2 linked regions of the Azospirillum brasilense genome follow. The protein of the gene in region 1 interacts with the protein of each later gene in a pairwise test. Links are inferred from orthologs where the notes say so. Each region holds a gene or a part of one and is shown on either strand. Other genes may lie near its edges.

What was found. Proteins that work in one complex are often made in the same cells at the same time.
Region 2: the proteins of gyrB (region 1) and gyrA interact in binary tests that used the Escherichia coli proteins (3 or more experiments, as listed by UniProt). The link is inferred for Azospirillum brasilense from one-to-one orthologs.

The regions. Positions count from the first base shown.
Region 1 is NZ_CP012915.1:102,078-109,375, forward strand. Bases 4,214-7,263 are described here. They hold gyrB (DNA topoisomerase (ATP-hydrolyzing) subunit B), read right to left. Parts: upstream 6,956-7,263; coding sequence 4,472-6,955; downstream 4,214-4,471. Other genes in these bases: AMK58_RS14325 (tetratricopeptide repeat protein), read left to right, coding at 4,214-4,365; recF (DNA replication/repair protein RecF), read right to left, coding at 7,059-7,263. Also shown: AMK58_RS14310 (ABC transporter ATP-binding protein), read left to right, coding at 1-768; AMK58_RS14315 (DUF5872 domain-containing protein), read left to right, coding at 850-1,353; AMK58_RS14320 (hypothetical protein), read right to left, coding at 1,444-1,665; more of AMK58_RS14325, read left to right, coding at 2,035-4,213; more of recF, read right to left, coding at 7,264-7,298. UniProt on the Escherichia coli protein: DNA gyrase negatively supercoils closed circular double-stranded DNA in an ATP-dependent manner to maintain chromosomes in an underwound state.
Region 2 is NZ_CP012915.1:703,291-709,111, reverse strand. Bases 1-3,329 are described here. They hold gyrA (DNA gyrase subunit A), read right to left. Parts: upstream 3,009-3,329; coding sequence 201-3,008; downstream 1-200. Other genes in these bases: AMK58_RS16995 (MATE family efflux transporter), read right to left, coding at 3,208-3,329; coaD (pantetheine-phosphate adenylyltransferase), read right to left, coding at 1-179. Outside these bases: more of AMK58_RS16995, read right to left, coding at 3,330-4,587; AMK58_RS16990 (entericidin A/B family lipoprotein), read left to right, coding at 4,782-4,934; AMK58_RS29695 (hypothetical protein), read left to right, coding at 4,976-5,164; AMK58_RS31845 (calcium-binding protein), read left to right, coding at 5,421-5,821. UniProt on the Escherichia coli protein: A type II topoisomerase that negatively supercoils closed circular double-stranded (ds) DNA in an ATP-dependent manner to maintain chromosomes in an underwound state.

The DNA.
Region 1 (7,298 bases):
TTCCGCCGCTACACCCAGCTCCTCGACACCCAGCCGGACATCGCGGATGCGCCCGACGCCGTCCCGGCCCCGGCGCTGAAGGGCGACATCCGCTATGAGGGCGTGTCTTTCGGCTATGACCCGGCGCGCCCGGTGTTGAAGGGCATCGACCTGTCGATCAAGGCCGGTTCGACCATCGCCTTCGTCGGGCCGTCGGGCGCCGGCAAGACGACGATCTGCTCGCTGCTGCCGCGCTTCTACGAGGTCATGGCGGGGCGCATCACCATTGATGGGCTGGACATCCGCGCCATGACGCTGGCCTCGCTGCGCCGGCAGATCGGCATCGTCCAGCAGGACGTCTTCCTGTTCGGCGGCACGATCCGCGAGAACATCGCCTACGGCCGTCTCGGCGCCGGCGACGCGGAAATCATGGAGGCGGCGCGGCGGGCCCATCTCGACGGGCTGATCGCCTCCCTGCCGGAGGGGCTGGACACCGTCATCGGGGAGCGCGGCGTGAAGCTGTCCGGCGGGCAGAAGCAGCGCCTGACCATCGCCCGCATGTTCCTGAAGAACCCGCCCATCCTGATCTTGGACGAGGCGACCTCCGCGCTCGACACCCAGACCGAGCGGGAGATCCAGAAATCGCTGATGGAACTGGCGGAGGGGCGGACCACCCTGGTCATCGCCCACCGCTTGGCGACCATCCGCAACGCCGACGAGGTCTATGTCGTCGGCACCGACGGCGGGATTCAGCGCATCACGCATGAGGAACTGGCGGCGCGCGGCTGATCGCGCCGCGCCTCAGGCGGCGGAGTGGCACCATTCCGCCTTCGGCCTGTTTCCGGACTGCGTCACAGGCAGGAGGGCGACATGGCATCGCGCGCCGAGCGCACCGACCCCCGTTTGTGGGAGACGGTGAAGGCAAGCGTCTTGAAGGGCGGCAAGGGCGGCGAACCCGGCCAGTGGTCCGCCCGCAAGGCTCAGATGGCCGTTCAGGAATACAAGCGGTGCGGCGGCGGCTACACGGGCTCCAAGAGCGCGGACAACAGCCTGAGCCAGTGGACCGACGAGGAGTGGGGCACGCGCTCCGGCAAGCCGAGCGGGGAAACGGGGGAACGGTACCTTCCCCGGCAGGCCCGCGAACACCTGTCCGAAGCAGACTATCGGCGCACCAGCGACAGGAAGCGCGCCGACACGAAGAAGGGCAGGCAGTTCTCAAAGCAGCCGGACGACATTGCCCGGAAGACGGCGCCGTTCCGGCACCATGCCGACGAGAACGCGACCCGCGCGGCCCTCTACGAGAAGGCGAAGGAGCGGAATCTGCCCGGCCGTTCCCGCATGAACAAGGAGGAGCTGCAAAAGGCGCTCTCCTGATCCAAGCAGCCCTTCAAGCATCCCACAGCCGCGATGCGAGAGGATGGCCTTCACTGATGGCCCGATGCAGAAAAAAAAGCGGGGCGTGGGTTACTCGCGCATCAGCTTCGGCAGGTCCATGGCAACCCGGCCGATGTCTTCGCGGCGCAGGCCACGAGCGGCCAGTTCGGCCCGGCTCAAGGCTGACAGCTCACGATAAGCGGTGTAGGCGGCCGAGGCCTCGAACCAGGCGCTGACGAACTCACGAACGCCCTTGACGATCCCCGACAGCCGGCCGTCATGATCGATGTGCGACGCGGTGGTGTAAGCCATGGTCCATCTCCTTCTTGTCTGGTGGAGACGACTTTACGCTGGCATACCAAATACCAGATACGTGAAGTGTGCAACGCAGAACGGCAGGAAAATTACGGCCAGTCCAAGCATTTGTGATGCGAATTGTCCGCGTCGCAAGCCGTGTGCCCACCGCTCTCCACGCCGGCTCCGACCGCCTCCTTCCGTCCAGGCCATGGGCGGTGCCGTCGTCGCCAAGGTGTGTCGGCCGGGTTCGCCGGAATCCGTTCGACAGCTGTTGCAGCCTCATGGTTTAAGGGTGGGTGACACAGCACAACGCCGGGTCCTGGTTGCGGGGATCGGAAACAAGCCCCGGTCGAGCGCGCGGAAGCAGGCGGGCAGGAATTCTCCATGGCGACGGTGCAGGAAGCGCTGGGACTCGCGGTCGAATATCATCTTCAGGGTGGATTGACGGAGGCCAGGGAGCTTTACGGCCGAATCCTTGCTGTCGAGCCGGACCAGCCTCACGCCTTGCACCTGTTGGGCGTGCTCGATGGGCAGGAAGGCCGCCCGGTGCAGGCAATGGCGCGGATCCGTCGGGCCATCGCCAGCGCTCCGGATATTGCCGACTTCCACGCCAACATCGGTAAATTGGCAATGGCGCTGAGCCGAACGGACGAGGCGGCCGCGCATCACCGCCGGGCGCTGACGCTGCGCCCCGGCCATCCGGATGCGCTCGCCGGTCTGGCGCCGGTGCTGGCCGAGGGCGTCCCGACCGACGAGGCCGTGTCGGTGCTCAGGCAACTCCTGCGCCTGACGCCTGAGGATGGCGGCCTGTGCTTCTCCCTCGCACGGATGTTGCGGGCGCGGGGAGAGGCGGCGGAAGCGGCGGCGGCTTATCGCCGTCTCATCGTGCTCGACCCCACCCACGTTGCAGCCTGCAACAACCTGGGCAATCTGCTGCGTGCCGGCGGTGCCGTGGAGCGGGCGGTGGCGTTCTTCCGCTGCGCCACGCGGCTTGCGCCCGGCTCCGCGATGATGCCGGTCAATCTCGGCGCGGCGCTCGCCGAACTCGGACGCACCGAGGCGGCGATGGCGGCGTTCCGTCGGGCAATCGCCTGCCAGCCCGACAACGGCGACGCCTATTTCGGGCTCGGCAGCGCGCTCTCCGGGCCTTGCCCATCCGACGGCTTGCGGGTGTTGAGCCACGGGCTGCGCGCCGCCCCGGACCATCCGGGATTGCTGTACGCGTTGGGAGTGCTCCATGCCGGCCGAGGCGAAGACGCCGTGGCCACCGGCTTTTGGGCTCGGGGGGTGGAGGTGGTGCCGGAGGATGCCGCCTGCCGGATGGCCTTGTGTGTCGGACAGCTCCGCCACGTTTACGCCGATGGAGCGGAACTGGCGTCCCGACGGGACGCCTACGCGCGCCACCTCGCCGCGCTCGACGGGCTGATCGGCCCCAGCGCGCCGATGGAAGCGCGGCGGAGCGCCTGCGACCTTGCGGGCTCGCATCTGCCCTTCCTGCTGGCCTACCAGGGCATGGACAACCGGTCTCTGCAGGAGACCTACGGGGGCATCATGGCGGGGCTGATGGCGGCGCGTCTGGGGAGCCGCATCCTCACCAGCCTGGAAACGTCCCGCGGATGCACACGCCCCCGGGTGGCCCGGACACGGCTGCGGGTCGGGATCGTCTCGTCCTATTTCCACGACCATTCGGTGTGGCGGGCGATCCTGGCCGGCTGGCTGACCCGGCTCGATCCGGAGCGGTTCACCCTTCTGGGATATCATGTCACGGGGGAGGAGGATGCGTGCACCGCGCTGGCCGCGTCGCGTTGCGCGGTGTTCCGGCGCGGACTCGGCGCCGTGGAGCGCTGGGCGGAGACCATCGTCGCCGACCGGCCCGACGTTCTGCTCTTCCCCGAGGTCGGCATGGAGCCCATGACCTATCGGCTCGCGGCGCTGCGCCTGGCCGCGGTGCAAGCCGTGGCATGGGGGCACCCCGATACGACGGGGCTTCCCACCCTCGACCATTACCTGTCGGGCGATCTTCTGGAGCCACCCGATGGAGACGCCTTCTACAGCGAGCGTCTGGTCCGGCTGCCCAACCTCGGTTGCCATGTGGAACCCACGCGGCGGCCCGCCGTGTCGGTCACGCGCGGCCGGCTCGGCTTGCCCGACGGGGCGCCCGCCTTCCTGTGCAGTCAAAGCCTGTTCAAATATCTGCCGCAGCACGACCATGTGTTTCCTTCCATCGCCGCAGCCGTGCCCGGCAGCCGGTTCCTGTTCTTCCGGCACCGCCAAGCCACCGTCACCCGCAGCTTGGAAGACCGGCTGGAACGGGCTTTCGCCGCCCACGGCCTCGACGGCCGGGAACATTGCGTCTTTGCCGACCAACTCGACCATGACGCGTATCTCGCCACGCTGCGGGTGATGGACGTCTACCTCGACAGCATCGGGTTTTCCGGATTCAACACGGCCCTGCAGGCGGTGGAGGCGGGGCTTCCGGTGGTGACCGTGCGGGGGCGTTTCATGCGCGGACGGCTTGCCGCCGCCCTGCTGGACCGCCTCGGCATGGCTGATACCGTCGCCGAGAGCCCGGAGGATTTCATCGAGGACGCCATTCTCCTGGGGCGTGACCCTGCGGCGCGGACCATCCGCAAAGCCCGCCAGACCGACGCGCTTCCCGCCGTTTATCGCGATCAGGCGGCCATCGTCGGATTGGAGCGTTTTCTGACGGGATAACCCTGACGGCTTCTTGCGTAAAGAAAAGGGCGGAGCCTTGCGGCCCCGCCCGGTCTTACCTTGTGTGTACCAAGTCCCGCACCCTAGGGCAGGCCACAAAGATTACTCACACATCCAGATTGGCGACCTTCAGGGCGTTCTCCTGGATGAATTCGCGGCGCGGTTCCACGATGTCGCCCATCAGGGTGGAGAAGACCTCCTCCGCCTGGTCGGCGTGGTTGACCTTCACCTGCAACAGCGAGCGCTTGGTCGGGTCCAGCGTGGTTTCCCAGAGCTGGTCGGGGTTCATCTCACCCAGGCCCTTGTAGCGCTGGATCGTCACGCCGCGGCGGCCCAGCTCCATCACCGTGTCGAACAGGGCGACGGGGCCGGTCAGGCTGCGGCTTTCCTTCTGCTTCTCGAAGGCGCGGCCGGGCTCGGCGTAGACGCGCTTCAAGTCCGCTGCGATGGCGTCCAGCTTGCGGGCCTCGGCGCTCTTCAGCAGGTCGGCGTCCAAATGGTGGCGGTGGGTCACGCCGCGGCGCGTCCGCACCAGCGCGTAACCGCCCTGGAGCAGGCTCTCGCCGCGCCAGCCGCCTTCCACGTCCAGCGCGTTGAGCCGGGAGGCCACCGTCTCGGCCGCCTGCTGCGCCTGGGCGGTGTCCTGCGACAGGGCGACCGACAGGGCGCCGCTGACCGCCGCCGATTCCACCACCGACAGGTTGCCGGCCTTGCGGGCCAGCGTCTCGATGTGCAGGCGGGCGCCGCGCGCCTGCTCGACCATCTCGCGCAGCGGCTCGCCGTTCAGCAGCGAACCGTCGGCGGGGCGCACGGACAGGTCGCCGAGCGCCGCCTCGATCAGATACTCCTCCAGCGCCCGGTCGTCCTTCAGATACCGCTCCTTCGCGTTGCCGCGCTTGATGCGGTAGAGCGGCGGCTGGGCGATGTAGAGATAGCCACGCTCGATCAGCTCCGGCATCTGCCGGAAGAAGAAGGTCAGCAGGAGCGTGCGGATGTGGCTGCCGTCCACGTCCGCGTCGGTCATGATGATGATCTTGTGGTAGCGCGTCTTGTCCGGGTTGAACTCGTCGCGCCCGATGCCGGTGCCCAGCGCCGCGATCAGCGTGCCGATCTCGGCCGAGGACAGCATCTTGTCGAAGCGCGCCCGCTCCACGTTCAGGATCTTGCCGCGCAGCGGCAGGATGGCCTGGAACTGGCGCGACCGGCCCTGCTTGGCCGAGCCGCCCGCCGAATCGCCCTCCACGATGAAGAGTTCGGACAGCGCCGGGTCGCGCTCCTGGCAGTCGGCCAGCTTGCCGGGCAGGGAGGCGATGTCGAGCGCACCCTTGCGCCGGGTCAGCTCGCGCGCCTTGCGGGCCGCCTCACGGGCGGCGGCGGCCTCGACCACCTTCTGGACGACGCGCTTGGCGTCCGCCGGATGCTCCTCGAAATACTGGGCGAGGCATTCGCCCACCACCGCCTCGACCACCGGGCGGACTTCGGAGGAGACCAGCTTGTCCTTGGTCTGGCTGGAGAATTTCGGGTCGGGCACTTTCACCGAAAGCACGCAGGTCAGCCCCTCGCGCGCGTCGTCGCCGGAGAGGTTGACCTTCTCCTTCTTGGCGATGCCCGACTCGTTGGCGTAGTTGTTGATCGCCCGCGTCAGCGCCGCGCGGAAACCGGCAAGGTGGGTGCCGCCGTCCTTCTGCGGGATGTTGTTGGTGAAGCAGAGAGTCGTCTCGTGGTAGCTGTCGTTCCACTGGAGCGAGCATTCCACGGTGACCACGCCGCCATGCTCGGTCGGGCGCTCCGCCTTGATGGAGATCGCCGGCTTGTGCAGCGGCACCTTGGAGCGGTCGAGCCAGTTCACGAAGGCTTCCAGCCCGCCTTCATAGTGCAGGTCCTGGACCCGCGGCTCCACCCCGCGGGCATCGGTCAGCACCAGCCGCACGCCGGAGTTCAGGAAGGCCAGCTCGCGCAGCCGGTGTTCCAGCGTTGCGAAGTCGAATTCGGTGTTGGTGAAGGTGTCCTTGGACGGCAGGAAGGTGACCTCGGTGCCGGAGAGCGGCTTCTGCCCACCGTTGCCATCGTCCACCATCGGAGCCGGGCCGACGTCGGCCAGACGGGCATCGGCGACGCCGTGGCGGAAGAGCATGAACCATTCGCGGCCGTTGCGCCAGATGCGCAGCTCCAGCGTCTCCGACAGGGCGTTCACCACCGACACGCCCACGCCGTGCAGGCCGCCCGACACCTTGTAGGAGTTCTGGTTGAACTTGCCGCCGGCGTGGAGCTGGGTCATCACGACCTCCGCCGCCGACACGCCCTCTTCGGAGTGGATGTCGGTGGGAATGCCGCGGCCGTTGTCGCGCACCGTGACCGACCCGTCGGCGTTGAGCTGCACCACGACCGCGTCGCAGTAGCCGGCCAGCGCCTCGTCGATCGCGTTGTCCACGACCTCGTAGACCATGTGGTGCAGTCCGGAGCCGTCATCGGTGTCGCCGATGTACATGCCCGGACGCTTGCGCACGGCGTCCAGCCCGCGCAAGACGGTGATCGATTCCGCGCCGTAATCCTGCTGCGGGAGGTCGTTCTTCAGTGCTTCCTGTGCCATGGCTCGACTATAGCAGACTGCGTTGGGTTTCGGCGGAATACCGTACTTCGGTAGGTGATTTTCCGGGCTTTTGAGCCCTTTTTTGAGCGCCCATTTTCAATCGCTAGGCCGGGGTCACGGTCGCATCCTCGATGTGGAAGCGTTTGGCGGCACCGCCGAGCGGCCCGAAGACCGAATCGTCGGTGCCGGTCATCCAGGCCTGGGCGCCCAGCGCCAGGATCTCGTCGAACAGCGCCTCGCGCCGCTGCGGGTCCAGATGGGCGGCCACCTCGTCCAGCAGCAGCAGCGGGGCGGCCCCGCGCTCCGCCGCCAGAAGACGGGCGTTGGCCAGCATGATGGCGAT
Region 2 (5,821 bases), 600 kb from region 1 along the record:
TCCTCCCGGACCATCGCCACCCGCTCGTCCGTCGAGAAAAGCGGACCTTTTCCGGCGTTGCGGGCGACGCCGACGATCAGGTGATCGACGAGGCGCGACGCCCGCTGGATGATGTCCATGTGCCCGTTGGTGATCGGGTCGAAGGTGCCGGGATAGACACCGATGCGGCGCTTGGCCATGGGAGTACCTTCCGCCTCTTCTTATTCGATGGTGTCACCGGGCGTATTGCCAGGAGCAGCCTCGTTCCCAGCCGTGTCGTCCACGGAGGCCGTTTCGCCGCCGTTTGGATCGCCGCCGTTGCCGTTGGTCCCGTTCCCGTTGGTGTCCTCGTCCTCCGCGATGGAGGCGACGGACACCACACGCTCGTCCGCACCGACACGGAACAGCGTGACGCCCAGCGTCTTGCGGCCCGCGATGCGCACGTCGTGGATGGGCATGCGGATGACCTGACCGCCGTTGGTCACCATCATCACCTGATGCGAGTCCTCCACCGGGAAGGCCGCGACGATGGAGCCGTTGCGCTCGCCCATCTCCATGTTCCAGATGCCCTGACCGCCGCGGCCGGTCACCCGGTACTCGTAGGAGGAGGTCCGCTTGCCGTAGCCGCGCTCGGTCACGGTCAGCACATACTGCTCCAGGCCCTTCAACTCCTCGTAGCGCTCCGGGCTGATCGTCACGGCCTCAGTCGGCACCTCGTCGGCCTCCGGTGCCGCCTCGCCTTCCATATCGACGCCTTCCTCGCGCTTCATCTTCAGGAAGGCGGCGCGCTCCTCGGGCGAGGAGTCGACGTGATGGAGCGTGGTCATTGAGATGACCTCGTCGCCGTCGGCAAGACGGATGCCGCGCACGCCGGTCGAGGTGCGGCCCGCGAAGACGCGCACGTCGGCGACCTCGAAGCGGATGCACTTGCCGCCACCGGTGGCCAGCAGGACGTCGTCCGCCTCGGAGCAGGTGCGGACGGCGATCAGGCGCTCGCCCTCCTCTTCCAGCTTCATGGCGATCAGGCCGTTGGAGCGGATGTTGGCGAAATCCGACAGGCGGTTGCGCCGCACGTTGCCCTTCGAGGTGGCGAAGACGACGTGCAGATCCGCCCAAACGGCCTCGTCCTCGGGCAGCGGCAGGACCGTGGTGATGGTCTCGCCGTCGATCAGCGGCAGCAGGTTGACGAAGGCCTTGCCGCGTGCCTGCGGATTGCCCAGCGGCAGGCGGTAGACCTTCAGCTTGTAGACCATGCCGCGCGACGAGAAGAGCAGCAGCGGCGTGTGGGTGTTGGCGACGAACAGGTCGCTGACCGCGTCCTCCGCCTTCATCGACATGCCCGACCGCCCCTTGCCGCCACGCTTCTGCGCGCGGTAGGTGGACAGCGGAACGCGCTTCACGTAGCCGGACTGGCTGACCGTGACGACCATGTCCTCGCGCTGGATCAGGTCCTCGATGTCGGCCTCGAACTCCAGCTCCTGGATCTCGGTGCGGCGCGGGGTGCCGAACCGCTCCTTCATCTCCACCAGCTCGTCGCGAAGGATGCCCAGCAGCTTCGTGCGGTTGGCCAGAGTCTCCAGGTAGTCGGCGATCTGGTCGGTCACGTCCTTCAACTCGGCGCCGATGCGGTCGCGCTCCAGCCCGGTCAGGCGGTGCAGACGCAGGTCGAGGATGGCGCGGGCCTGCTCCTCCGACAGCCGGTAGGTGCCGTTCTCCGACACGCCGCGGCCCGGCTCGTCGATGAGCGCGATCAGCGGGGCGACGTCCATCGCCGGCCACTCGCGCTCCATCATCTGCTCGCGCGCCCAGACGGGGTCCGGGGCACTGCGGATCAGCGCGATCATGGCGTCCAGATTGGCGACGGCGACGGCCAGACCGACCAAGGTGTGGGCGCGCTCGCGCGCCTTGCCCAGCAGAAACTCGGTGCGCCGGGTGATGACCTGCTCGCGGAAGCGGACGAAGGCGACGATGATCTGCCGCAGGTTCATCAACTCCGGCCGGCCGCCGTTCAGCGCCAGCATGTTGACGCCGAAGGACGTCTGCAGCTGGGTGTGGCGGAACAGCTGGGCCAGCACCACGTCGGGCACGGCGTCGCGCTTCAGCTCGATCACCACGCGCACGCCGTCGCGGTCCGATTCGTCGCGCAGGTCGGAGATGCCCTCGATCGTCTTGTCGTTGACGACCTCGCCGATGCGCTCCATCAGCTTGGACTTGTTGACCTGGTACGGGATCTCCGTCGCCACGATGGCGAAGCGGTCCTTGCGGATCTCCTCGATCTCGGTCTTGGCGCGGATGATCACGGAGCCGCGCCCGGTCATCAGGGCCGAGCGGACGCCCGACCGGCCCAGGATCATGCCGCCCGTCGGGAAGTCCGGGCCCGGCACGAACTCCATCAGCTCTTCGTCGGTGACGTCGTTGTTGTCGATGTAGGCGCAGCAGGCGTCCACCACCTCACTCAGATTGTGGGTGGGGATGTTGGTCGCCATGCCGACGGCGATGCCGCCGGCGCCGTTGACCAGAAGGTTCGGGAAACGCGCCGGGACGACCGAGGGCTCCTTGCCCGAATCGTCGTAATTGGCCTGGAAATCGACGGTGTCCTTGTCGATGTCGTCGAGCAGCGCCTCCGCCGCCTTGGCCAGCCGCGCCTCGGTGTAGCGCATGGCCGCCGCCGGGTCGCCGTCCATCGAACCGAAGTTGCCCTGCCCGTCGATCAGCGGCAGGCGCATGGAGAAGCCCTGCGCCATGCGGACCATGGCGTCGTAGATCGCGCTGTCGCCGTGCGGGTGGTACTTACCCATCACGTCGCCGACGATGCGCGCCGACTTCTTGTAGGGCTTGGTCGAGTCGTACCCGCCCTCCTTCATCGCGTAGAGGATGCGGCGGTGCACCGGCTTCAGACCGTCGCGGACGTCGGGCAGAGCGCGGCTCACGATCACGCTCATCGCGTAATCGAGATAGGACCGGCGCATCTCGTCTTCGATGGTGACCGGCGCGATGTCGGAGGCGGGAGGAAGGGGCGTCGTGCTCAAGGAGACAAACTCATTCTACGGGCTGCGGCGATGCTCGGTGTTCAACGCTTGCTGTTCAACGCTCAAGGTCAACACTTAAGGTTCAACGGGGCACGTCCGCACGGCCCTTCGGGCCGCTGCATGTAATATAAGAATTCCTATCAGCTTTCGCATGTGCACACAACGCTCCGGCAGTCCCACGATTTCTGGCCTTTGCCGGTCAATGGCCTCCGGCCTTTGCAGGACGAGGGCGGCTCAACAGCGCGAAGCGCAGCGAAAGGATGGTCACGGATACCACACTGGCGATCAAAATTCCCTCAAAAAGACCACGCGCGCCGCGGTCCAACCCGAAGGCGAGCAGGGCCGACACCGGAATCATCACCACCGCGTAGGAGATGAAGTGCAGCGCGGTGGGAACCCAGGCGTCGCCGCGCCCGCGCAGGGCGTTCGCCATGACCACCTGCCCGCCGTCCGCCACCAGGACCCAGGCGGTGAAGGCGATCAGCGGCGCCACCGCGGCGATCAGCTGGGGGTCGGCGCTGTAGATCGCCGCCAGCGGCTCCGGCATCCAGCGGTAGAGCACCCCGACTCCGGCCAGGATCAGGCTGGTCACCGCCAGCCCCGTCCAGCCGGCCAACGCCATGTCCAGCGGGTCGCGCCGGCCGTAGGCCACCCCCACCCGCACCGCCGTGGCCGAGGCCAGCCCGACCGCCGCCATGAAGGGCAGCGCCGTCAGGTTCAGACCAACCGTGTAGGCGCCGAGCGCGAGCGGCGAAATCATCCCGGCGAAGAGGCCCAGCGTGGCGAAGGCGCCGCTTTCCACGCCCAGGCTGACCCCGGCGGCGTAGCCGAGATGGCGCTGCTTGCGGCTGCCGCTCCACCAGTCGCGGACCGGGTCGCGCACCGCCCAGCGGGCGTGGTCGCTCATATGCCAGGCGTAGACGACGAGGCCGAGCCCCATCCCCCAACGCACCGCCGTGGTCGCCCAGGCCGAGCCGACCGCTCCCAGGGCCGGGAATCCACCATGCCCCCAGACCAGCATCCAGGCGAGCAGCGCGTTCAGGAGGTTGCCGAGGATCATCGCCACCATGCCCGGCACGGGCCTCTTCAACCCCTCCAGGAAGAAGCCGGTGGCGACGTACAGCATCATGCCCGGCATGCCGTAGCCGAGCACCGCCATCACCTGCCCGCCGCCCGCCGCAAGATCCGCGGACTGGCCGGTCAGACGGAAGAAGGGCTCGCCGGCCAGCGAGGCCAGGGCGAAGAGGATGCCGAGCAGCAGCGCGTAGGGAATCGCCCGGCGCCAGATGCGCCCGCACTCGGCGTCCTGACCGGCGCCAAGGGCATGGGCGGTCACCGCAACCACGCCCATCATCAGCCCTACGCCGGTGGTGACGAGAAGGTTGGCCGGCAGGTGGGCCAAGCCGTAATAGGCCAGTTCCTGCGCGCTGTAGCGGCCGACGATGGCCGTGTCCACCGCCATCATGACGACCAGCCCGGCGCGCGAGACGATGACCGGGGCGGCCAGCCGCAACAATTCGCCGGCGTGGGTGCGCAGACGGTCGGCCAGGAGAGGGGCGGGAATCGCGTGGTCAGGCATGATCGGGGGGGCGGTCGCTTGTGTACGGTTGTCACCGCCGGTGGCGGAACCGGCCATCTTGACCGTGCGGCGTACCACGTCAAGTGGCGGTTTATTGTCCTTCCGCCCTGTTGCAAATCCGCCGAATGGGTCGGAACCAACGCCCGCGGCGGCGCGTTGACGAGGCAACAGCATCCACTGAGGAGTTCGGGATCATGAGCCGCTCCATGCCGTTCCCCGTCCGCCAGATTGCCCTCGCCAGCTTCGTCCTGACCTTCGCCGCGCTGCTTGTCGGCTGCAACACGATCGAAGGGGCCGGTCAGGATGTCCAGGCCGGCGGCCGGGCTGTCGAACGCGCCGCCGAGTGACGCGCCCCACCACGCTTTTCAACCACAAGAGAGACGCCCGCATGAGCGATCCCATGACGCCGGAGCGCCCCACAGAGGTGCCGCCGCCGAGCAATCCGAACACCCCGCAGCCGGATCGTCCGACCACGCCGGACCCCTACCCGGTGCCTGAGAATCCCGACACCCCTCCAGAGATGCCGCCCCCGGCGGATCAGCCGGTTCCCGGCATGCCGACGCCAACCCAGGCGTAAGGCGCCGGACACGCCGCAATCCGCGCGAACGTCGTTTCTAGAAAGGCCGATGCTGCGAAGCGTCGGCCTTTTTCCTTGTCCGGACTCCAGCCGCCAGAAGTCGAAGATTCGAATCTGAAAACAACACCGAAACACAAGAGCAACAAGACCCAAGGGACCGTGGCAAAAATTGGCGCCGATGCGTTAAGTGTTTTTTTACCTTTCTCTCCCTCCAACTTGATGTTAACGATTTGTTAATCATTAAGGAGGGGCAAGCATGGCCAGGTTTTCGGGAACCAACGCCGCCGAACGCTACCTCGGCACCGACTCCGCCGACACGGTTTATGGCAATGGAGGGAATGACTCGCTCTCCGGGGGGCTCGGCAATGATTTTCTGGATGGTGGGCTTGGGAACGACTGGCTGGGCGATCCCTACGCCGGCGATCCGGGCAACGACCGCATGTACGGGCGCCAGGGCGACGACCAGCTGTTCGGCGGGGCCGGCAATGACTGGCTGGACGGCGGTTCGGGCAACGACACGGTGAAGGGCGGGCGCGGCGACGACACTTTGGTCGGCGGAACCGGCGACGATTGGCTGATCGACACGCTGCGCGATGACGGGTCCGACATCTTTCTGCCCGGAGCCGGCAACGACCACATGGTCAGCTACCGCGACGA